2 regions of the Prescottella sp. GW823-FHT02E09 genome follow, and region 1 is predicted to be linked to the other one. Evidence: riboswitches for the same ligand, from Rfam matches in the RefSeq annotation. Region 1 holds a riboswitch; the other holds the start of a gene.
The links. A riboswitch is a leader RNA that binds a small molecule or an ion and turns the genes downstream of it on or off. The one in region 1 is predicted to bind thiamine pyrophosphate.

Region 1 (4,412 bases):
TGGTCTGCCCGGAGTGCGCGCACGAATGGGCGTCCACGGACGGCAGGGTCGGCGGGGCCGACGGCGACGCGGACGGCGTCATCCGCGACGCCGTCGGGAACGTCCTCACCGACGGTGACACCGTCACGGTGATCAAGACGCTCAAGGTCAAGGGCAGCCCCACCGGCATCAAGGCCGGCACGAAGGTCCGCAACATCCGACTGGTCCAGGGCGTGGGCGACCACGACATCGACTGCAAGGTCGACGGGATCGGCCCCATGCAGCTCAAGTCGAGCGTCGTCAAGAAGGCGTGACCGAGTCTTCTAGCTGAACCCCATCACCTCGTCGCCCCACGCGATGCGCATCGCGTGGTCGGGATCGACCACCAGGCTGTCGTGGGTGTCGATCAGCAGGGTGGACCGGGTCTCCTCGGTGTACGGCGCCCAGTGCTTGGAGCCGTCGAGGGCCGCGGGTACCCGGTGGCGCGCGAAGGCCAACCAGCGTCGCTGCACCCGGCCCGCCACCTCGAGCGCCGTCTTGCGGCCGCCGAGCCAGAAGGTCGGGTCCGGGTTGAGTGTCCCGAAATTGCCGAACACATAGGGCAACTCGGTGGCGTGACCGGCACCGACGCGCGCGGCCTTGAGCATCGGCGCCGCATGGTCGAACCGGTACACCCACGTCGGCGAGTGCCGACTGTGCGCGTCGGCGACCCACAGCGCCGGCATCCGGAACGCGGCATCCCGCGAGATCGCCAGGGCTCCTCGGGGTTTCGCACCGTCCGGATAGGCGGCAGCGATCTCGGCCAACCGCAGCGCCGACAGCCCCGGATTGTCCTGCGCGAGCCCGGCGAACATCTGCTGGACGGCCTCCGCACTGACCGGCAGCAGCGGCGATCGCATGAACTTGAAGATCGACGCCTCGTCCTTGTTGGAACCGATGATGAGCGGGATCCGGTGCGAGTACCCCTTCTGGAAAGCCGCGACCGGGTAGTGCGGGACGAGGTCGCGGTCGACGACGGGTGCCATGGCCAGGGTGCCCGGCACCTTCGTCGGCACCTCGTCGACGAGCAGGTCGCCCGCCTTCACCAGACGCTCGTAGGGCATGTCGAACAGCTCGGCGACCCGGTCGGCCGGCAGGTCGAGGATCTCCAGGAACCGTCCCGCGACGGAGGCCGCGCGCTCCGCGCCGTACACCGACGTCGACGGCGGGCTCTGCGCGATCGCCCGGTGGAACAGGCCTTCGGCGCGGGGCACCGTCATCAGTGTCGTGATCGAACCGCCGCCGGAGGATTCGCCGAAAAGCGTCACCTCACCGGGGTCGCCACCGAAGGCTCGGATGTTGTCGCGCACCCACTCGAGAGCCGCGATCTGGTCGCGGAGACCGAGGTTGGACTCGAACGTCCGCTCGGGCGTCGAGAACGACGACAGGTCGAGGAAACCGAGCGTGCCCAGCCGGTAGTTGAAGGTCACCAGCACCACGTCGCCACGCTCGGCGAGCAGCCGGCCGTCGTAGATGGGCTGGGCCGACGATCCCAGGCAGTACGCGCCACCGTGGATCCACACCATCACCGGGCGCGGTGTGCCGTCCGGCCGCGGGGCCCACACGTTGACGGTCAGGCAGTCCTCGTCGATCCGCATGTCCGGGTCGAGCGGCACCGACGTGTCGTGACCCTGCGGTGCCATGGGACCGAACACCCGGCCGTCGCGGATCTCGGTCCACGGCTGCGGTGGACCGGGGCTGCGGAAGCGGCGCTGACCGGTCGGCGCTGCCGCATACGGAATTCCCTTCCAGGAGAAAACCGAGCCGTCGGCATATCCGCGAACCGGACCGAGCGGCGTCTCCACCACGAGAGTGTCGGGTGCCTGTGTCTCGACGATCTCCACGGCTTCCATCACGCGGCCCTCCTCACCTTCGACCGCCCGCCGACCGAGGCTGACAGCCGACTGCCAACGTACCAATCCGGCGGTGCTAGGGTCGGCTCGTTCACCGACACGGGGTGCTCCGCACGGGCGGGGCTGAGATCACACCCGGGAACCTGCATCAGGTAATGCTGACGAAGGGATGTCACGGCGATGACCACGCCTGTCCACGACAAATCTGTCCACACCAGCGTCGACGCCGCACCGGCCGACACGCGTTTCACCGATCACCTGTGGGAGCGCACCGCAGTCCTGCGCGGCGCGATCGACGACATGGAGTTCCTGCGCCGCCTCGGCGACGGCACGCTGCCACTCGACGTCTTCCGCACGTACGTCGAGCAGGACGCCCTCTACCTGGCCGAGTACGCGAAGGCACTCGCGCTGCTGGCCGCCAAGTCACCCGATCCGCAGACCGCGGCGTTCTGGGCGACGTCGGCGTCGACGGCCGCGGTGGTGGAGACCGAACTCCACGAGAGCCTGCTCGCCGGCGGTGTCCTGCCGGAGGGGGGCGGCGCTCCCGAGCACTCGCAGGCCTGCCTGGGGTACGTGTCGTACCTGACGGCCACCGCCGCCACCGAGTCGTACGCCGTGGCCGCCGCGGCAGTGCTTCCGTGCTTCTGGATCTACGCCGAGGTGGGCCGCAAGCTCGCCGCGAGCGCCGCTGACGTACTGGCCGCGGACCCGTCGCATCCGTACGCGCAGTGGGTGACCACGTACGACGCCCCCGAGTTCCAGGAGTCCGTCGCGACCGCGCGCCGACTGGTCGACGCCGCGGCAGCGGCCACGACGGCCGAGCAACGTGAGGCGATGGTGCGCGCGTTCGTGATCGCCACGCGCTACGAGTTCATGTTCTGGGACACCGCCCTGAACCCGCAGCCCTGGCCCGCATCGTGACGTCGGTGTCCCGGCTGCGCCGGGTCCTGGCGACGTCGGCGATCGTCGCGTCCGCGCTGAGCGTCCTCACCGGGTGCGGCAGTGACGATTCCGCGGACACCATCCGCTTCGCACTCGACTGGACGCCGAACACCAACCACACCGGGTTGTACGTCGCGTTGCAGGAGGGGTTCTTCGCGGATGCGGGTCTCGACGTGCAGGTGCTGCCCTACAACAACACCTCCCCCGACACCCTCGTCGATGCGGGTAACGCCGAGTTCGGTTCCAGCTTCCAGGATTCGGCGACGTTCTCGCGTGCCGCGGGCGCGCAGACCGTCTCCGTGCTGGCACCGCTGCAGCACTGGGCCACGGGCATCGGAGTGAAGGCGGACCGCGCCGATCTCGCGAGCCCGAAGGACCTCGACGGGAAGACCTATGCCGGGTTCGGCGATCCCGGCGAACGCGAGATCCTCCGCCAGGTCATCCGGAACGACGGCGGCACAGGAGATTTCGAGACGGTCGTGCTGGGGACGTCGGCGTACGAGGCCGTGTACGGGGGTCAGGCCGACTTCACGGTGTCCTACTTCGCGTGGGAGGGGGTCGAGGCGGCCCGCCGAGGCACTCCGATGCGCTACTTCCACTACACCGACTACGGATTCCCGGACGCGTACGCGATCGTGGTGAACGGCAACGAGGAATGGTTGGCGGCACACCCCGAGCAGGCCCGCAAGTTCGTGCAGGCGTTGCAGCGCGGCTACCAGGTGGCCGCGGACGATCCGGACCGCGGCGCCAAGGCACTTATCGCCGCGAATCCCGGGGTTTTCAGCGACGAGGAGTTGGTGTTCGAGAGCCAGCGGATGCTGGCGGCCGACTACATGAAGGACGCGTCGGGCCGGGTCGGCACCCAGACACTCGAACAGTGGTCGGGCTACTCCGGCTTCCTGTTCGAGCACGGCCTGCTCGCCGGCCCCGACGGCAAGCCCCTCACCACCGAGCCGGACTGGTCGACGTACTTCACCGATGAGTACCTCGCAGCGCCGTAGGCGCGGAGCACCCGCGGTGCGCGGTGCGGTGCGCCGGTCGCTGCCGGCGATCGTCGTGGTGATCGCGCTCGTCGCGGCGTGGCAGGTCTACGTCGCGGCGAGCGGGATCCGCCCGCAGGTGCTGCCGTCTCCGGTGCGGGTGCTCGAGCAGGGATGGGCGCACCGCGACGACATCGCCGTCCACGCGTGGGCCACCGTCCAGGTGACCCTCGTCGGGTTCGCTGTGTCCCTCGCGGTGGCGTGGGCGCTGGCGATCGCCGTCGACTTCTCCCCCTGGCTGCGAAGAGCTTTCGTTCCCCTCTTCGTGATCTCGCAGACCCTGCCGATCATCGCGATCGCGCCACTGATGATCATCTGGTTCGGGTTCGGCCTGCTGCCGAAGATCCTGGTGATCGCCCTCGCGACGTTCTTTCCCATGGCGATCGGGTTGATCGAGGGGTTCGCATCCGCCGACCGGGATGCGGGCGCACTGCTGCGCAGCATGGGCGCATCGCGACGGCAGCAGTTCCGCTACGTGCGGCTGCCGTCCGCCCTCCCCCGCTTCTTCACGGCGCTGCGGATCGGCGTCACCTACGCCGTGGTGGGCGCGGTGTTCGCC
Region 2 (4,412 bases), on a different contig from region 1:
CGCATCGCGCAGGACGAGCACCCGTCGAACCAGTCGATCCGAGGCGTGATCGCGCACCTGACCGGGAAGCCCGCGCCGACGGTGCTGTGGGTGGTGCTCGCGGCGCTCGTCGTGGCGGTGAGCATGTGGATCGTGCTGCGCCTGCACCGCGGCGGCGAGCACCTGCTCGCGGTCACGGTCGCAGGGCTGAGCGCCGCGACCGTCTCGCCGTTCTCGTGGAGCCATCACTGGGTGTGGTTCGTGCCGTTGATCGTCTACATCGTGCACCGGGCGCTGACGACCTGGTGGTGGTGGCTCGCGGCGCTGGTGATCGTCGTCGCGGCCGGGGCATGGCCCTACCGGTGGGACGAGTACGTCGTGGTGGTGGGGCTGTTCCTGTACCCGCCGTGGTGGACCGTTGCCGACGTCCTGATGAACATCTACGTCCTCCTCTACATCGGCGTCCTCATCGGCGCCGGCATCGTCGCAGCCCGATGCACACCGGCCGGCGTGCACGAAAACGTACCGGCCGCTGATGCGAACCGGGCGTAGTGTCACCATGTCCGGCATGCGTATTCGACATGTGATCGCCGTGGTCCCCGCCGCACTCCTGCTCCTGACGGGTTGCAGCGACAGCGAGGACACCGCCGCGTCCGCGCCGGAGTCCAGCTCCGTGCAGGGGGCGCCCGCCCAGGACGACGCCGCTGCGCTCGACGCCGCGGCCAAGGAGATGTGCGGCCAGGTGGCCGCCTTCCTCGACAACTCCGAGGCACAGGCCGAGGGGACCGGGGAGTCGTTCGATCGCGCGGCCCAGGGACAGGCGTTCCTCGAGCAGGTGAAGGCGAACTCCGCCATCTGGGTGGCGTCCTACAACGTGCAGGCCGAGGCGGCCGGTGAGCCGGTGCTCGACCCGAGCACCGCTACGTGGGAGGACATGCCCGAGCAGAGTCGCGCACTGATCGAGGACTCGGTCGACGGCGCGGTCGCCGGAACCTGTTGACCGTAGGGCGTCGGGGTCGAGGTCAACCGCGCAGGGCGTCGGACAGCGCCCGCGCGGCGGCCTCCGGGTCGTCGGCCGCGGTGATGGCCCGCACGACGACGATCCGGGTGGCGCCGGCCTCGAGGATCTGCGGGAGCCGCTCCTGGTCGACGCCGCCGATCGCGAACCACGGCCGGCTCGGCTGGGCGTCGGCGGTGCTACGGACCAGTTCGATGCCCGACGCCGTCCGGCCAGGCTTGGTGGGAGTGGCCCACACCGGTCCGGTGCAGAAGTAGTCGACGTCCTCTTCGATCGCAGCGAGGCTGGCCTGCGCGCGGTTGTTCGTGGAGCGTCCGATGACGACGTCGGGGCCGACGATCCGGCGCGCGTAGTGCACCGGCAGATCGTTCTGGCCCAGGTGCAGGACGTCGGCGCCCGCGGCGAGCGCGAGGTCGGCGCGGTCGTTGACGGCGAGCAGCGCGCCGTGCCGACGGGCCGCCGCACCGATCACGGCGAGCGCGGCCAGTTCGTCCTTGACCTCCATCGGCCCGAGTTCGCGTTCACCGGCCGAACCCTTGTCGCGGAGTTGGACGATGTCGACACCGCCGGCGAGCGCGGCCTCGACGAAGTGAGCCAGATCGCCCTTGTCACGGCGGGCGTCGGTGCAGAGATAGAGGCGCGCGTCCGCGAGTCGCTCGCGGGGCGTCAGGCGCTTGACGGACTGGGAGGCATGCACACCTCGAACGGTAGTCTCTAATGCGGACGAATCAACACGGGAGTCCCAGGAGCGCAGGCTGCAAACGGGGCTGAGAGGGGGCCGGCCGGCCCCGACCGTCATACCTGACCCGGATCATGCCGGCGCAGGGAGTGAGGTGGATGTAGTGACCCGATCGGTTTCCGTCGTGGGCGGCGGTGTCATCGGCCTGTCGATCGCGTGGCGCGCGGCGCAGCGTGGCTGGACGGTGAAGCTGTACGACCCGGCGCCGGGAAGCGGTGCGTCGTGGGTCGCCGGTGGCATGCTGGCCCCGCTGTCGGAGGGGTGGCCCGGCGAGGAGAAGGCCCTGGCGCTGGGGGCCGCGTCGCTGCAGCGGTGGCCGGACTTCGGTACCGAACTGGAAGGTATCGCCGGGGTGGCGCTGTTCACCTCCGACGACTCGCTGACCGTCGCGCTGGACGCCGCCGACGCCGCGGACCTGCACACGATCGCCGAATGGGTGGCGACGCAGGGGCACGAGCTCAGGATCTTGAACCGCGCCCGGATCCGGGAACTGGAGCCGTCGCTGGGTCGCGGCATCCGGTTGGCGCTGCAGGCGCCCACCGAACTGGCGGTCGACAACCGGCTGCTGGTGCAGGCGCTGCGGACGGCCGCCGTGGCGGCCGGTGTCGAGCTGATCGAGCAGACCGTGACCGATCTGGATGCGCTCCCCACCGATCAGGTGGTGCTGTCGGCGGGATCGAACTCGGCGCAGCTGTGGCCAGACCTGCCGGTGCGCCCGGTGAAGGGCGAGATCCTGCGTCTGCGGGCCCGACCGGGCGTGACGCCGGCGCCGCTGCGCACCATCCGCGGCAGCGTGCACGGGCGGCCGTCCTATCTGGTGCCGCGGGCCGACGGGATCGTCGTCGGCGCGACGCAGTACGAGTCGGGACACGACACCCAGGTCACCGTCGCGGGCGTGCGCGACCTCATCGCCGACGCCGAGGCATTGATGCCTGCGATCGGCGAGTACGAGCTGTACGAGGCGAAAGCCGGTCTGCGCCCCATGAGTCCGGACAACATGCCGATCATCGGTCGCGTCTCGGACCGGGTGGTGCTCGCGACCGGGCACGGCCGCAACGGCATCCTGATGACTCCGGTCACCGCGGACGCGACGGTCGCGATTCTCGACGACAACCCCTTGGCGGAGGCGGAAAGCGCCGCCGCCGAACGATTTTCACCCGCGAAGGCATGAGTGAGGTTTGGATGAATGAGTTGATCGGTATCACCGTCAACGGTGAGGACCACGAATTCGACGGGCCGCTGACGGTCGCCGAACTGCTGGACCGCCTGGAGTTGCCGCAGCGCGGCATCGCGGTCGCGGTGGACGGCGCGGTGTTCCCGCGCGGCCGCTGGGCCGAATCCGTCGGCCGCGGCTGGGAGATCGAGATCCTCACGGCGGTGCAGGGTGGCTGACATGGGCAAGCTGACGATCGCCGACCGCACGTTCGGCTCTCGCCTGATCATGGGCACCGGTGGCGCCGCGAACCTCGCGGTGCTCGAGGAGGCGCTGGTGGCGTCGGGTACGGAACTGACCACCGTCGCGATGCGCCGCGTCGACGCCGCGGGCGGCACCGGCGTGCTGGACCTGCTGCGCCGCCTCGACATCGCGCCGCTGCCGAACACCGCCGGCTGCCGGGGCGCGGCCGAGGCCGTGCTCACGGCGCAGCTCGCGCGCGAGGCCCTCGAAACCGACTGGGTGAAGCTCGAGGTGATCGCCGACGAGCGCACCCTGCTGCCCGACGCCATCGAATTGGTTTCCGCCGCAGAGCAGTTGGTGGACGACGGCTTCACCGTCCTGCCCTACACCACCGACGACCCGGTACTCGCGAAGCGGCTCGAGGACGTGGGCTGCGCCGCGGTGATGCCGCTGGGCTCGCCGATCGGCACCGGATTGGGCGTCTCGAACCCGCACAACATCGAGATGATCGTCGACGCCGCGAACGTCCCGGTCATCCTCGATGCCGGTATCGGCACCGCGAGCGACGCGGTGCTCGCGATGGAACTGGGCTGCGACGCGGTGCTGCTCGCGACGGCCGTCACCCGAGCCAAGGATCCGGCGCTCATGGCGTCGGCGATGCGTGGCGCGGTCACGGCCGGCTACGAGGCCCGCCATGCCGGACGGATCCCCAAGCGGTTCTGGGCGCAGGCGTCGTCGCCGATGTAGACGGACGTCGTCGGGGGTGTCCGTTCCCTGCCGGGTCTGCGCGGAATGCCGCTTCGGGCGCGAAGGAATGGACACTCCGGCCGGACGCGGATCACGGATTGGTCGAAATCCCAGGCCTGGCGCCGATTCAGGCTACGCTCGGGACCACTTGCTCCGTTGGTTCGAGTGCCTGGAGGGCAGCCATGACGACGTTGAGTACCGATCTCCTCGAACTGCTCCGCTCGGATGTCGTGGCGTGGAACGCCCGACGCGACCAAATGCCCGACGCGCCGGACCTCCACGGAATGGACCTGTCGGGCGCCGACCTCGCCGGAGCCAACCTGACGGGTGCCAACATGGCGGGCATCGACCTGTCGGGAGCGGACCTCACGTCCGCGGAACTCGGCGGTGCCGACCTGACGGGAGCAAATCTCGCGGGGGCCGTCGCCGCGGACGCCGACTTCAGCAAGGCGTATCTGACGAACGCCAACCTGTCGGGTGCGGTGCTCACGCTGTCGTTCCTCACGTCGACCTACCTGGCGCATGCGATTCTC

Region 2: it holds a riboswitch for thiamine pyrophosphate, as region 1 does, so the genes downstream of both, thiO (glycine oxidase ThiO) here and AC1RIF_RS25870 (TenA family protein) in region 1, are expected to answer to the same signal.

Annotation. Positions count from the first base shown of each region.
Region 1 covers NZ_JBXAJP010000014.1:88,138-92,549, reverse strand. Annotated here, with positions in the region: gene AC1RIF_RS25880 (zinc ribbon domain-containing protein YjdM) at 1-293, shown strand, start outside; gene AC1RIF_RS25875 (carboxylesterase/lipase family protein) at 303-1,871, opposite strand; TPP riboswitch at 1,962-2,058, shown strand; gene AC1RIF_RS25870 (TenA family protein) at 2,052-2,792, shown strand; gene AC1RIF_RS25865 (ABC transporter substrate-binding protein) at 2,789-3,814, shown strand; gene AC1RIF_RS25860 (ABC transporter permease) at 3,792-4,412, shown strand, end outside.
Region 2 covers NZ_JBXAJP010000003.1:527,049-531,460, reverse strand. Annotated here, with positions in the region: gene AC1RIF_RS10240 (glycosyltransferase 87 family protein) at 1-531, shown strand, start outside; gene AC1RIF_RS10235 (hypothetical protein) at 548-979, shown strand; gene thiE (thiamine phosphate synthase) at 1,002-1,694, opposite strand; TPP riboswitch at 1,721-1,841, shown strand; gene thiO (glycine oxidase ThiO) at 1,840-2,907, shown strand; gene thiS (sulfur carrier protein ThiS) at 2,904-3,128, shown strand; gene AC1RIF_RS10215 (thiazole synthase) at 3,130-3,879, shown strand; gene AC1RIF_RS10210 (pentapeptide repeat-containing protein) at 4,062-4,412, shown strand, end outside.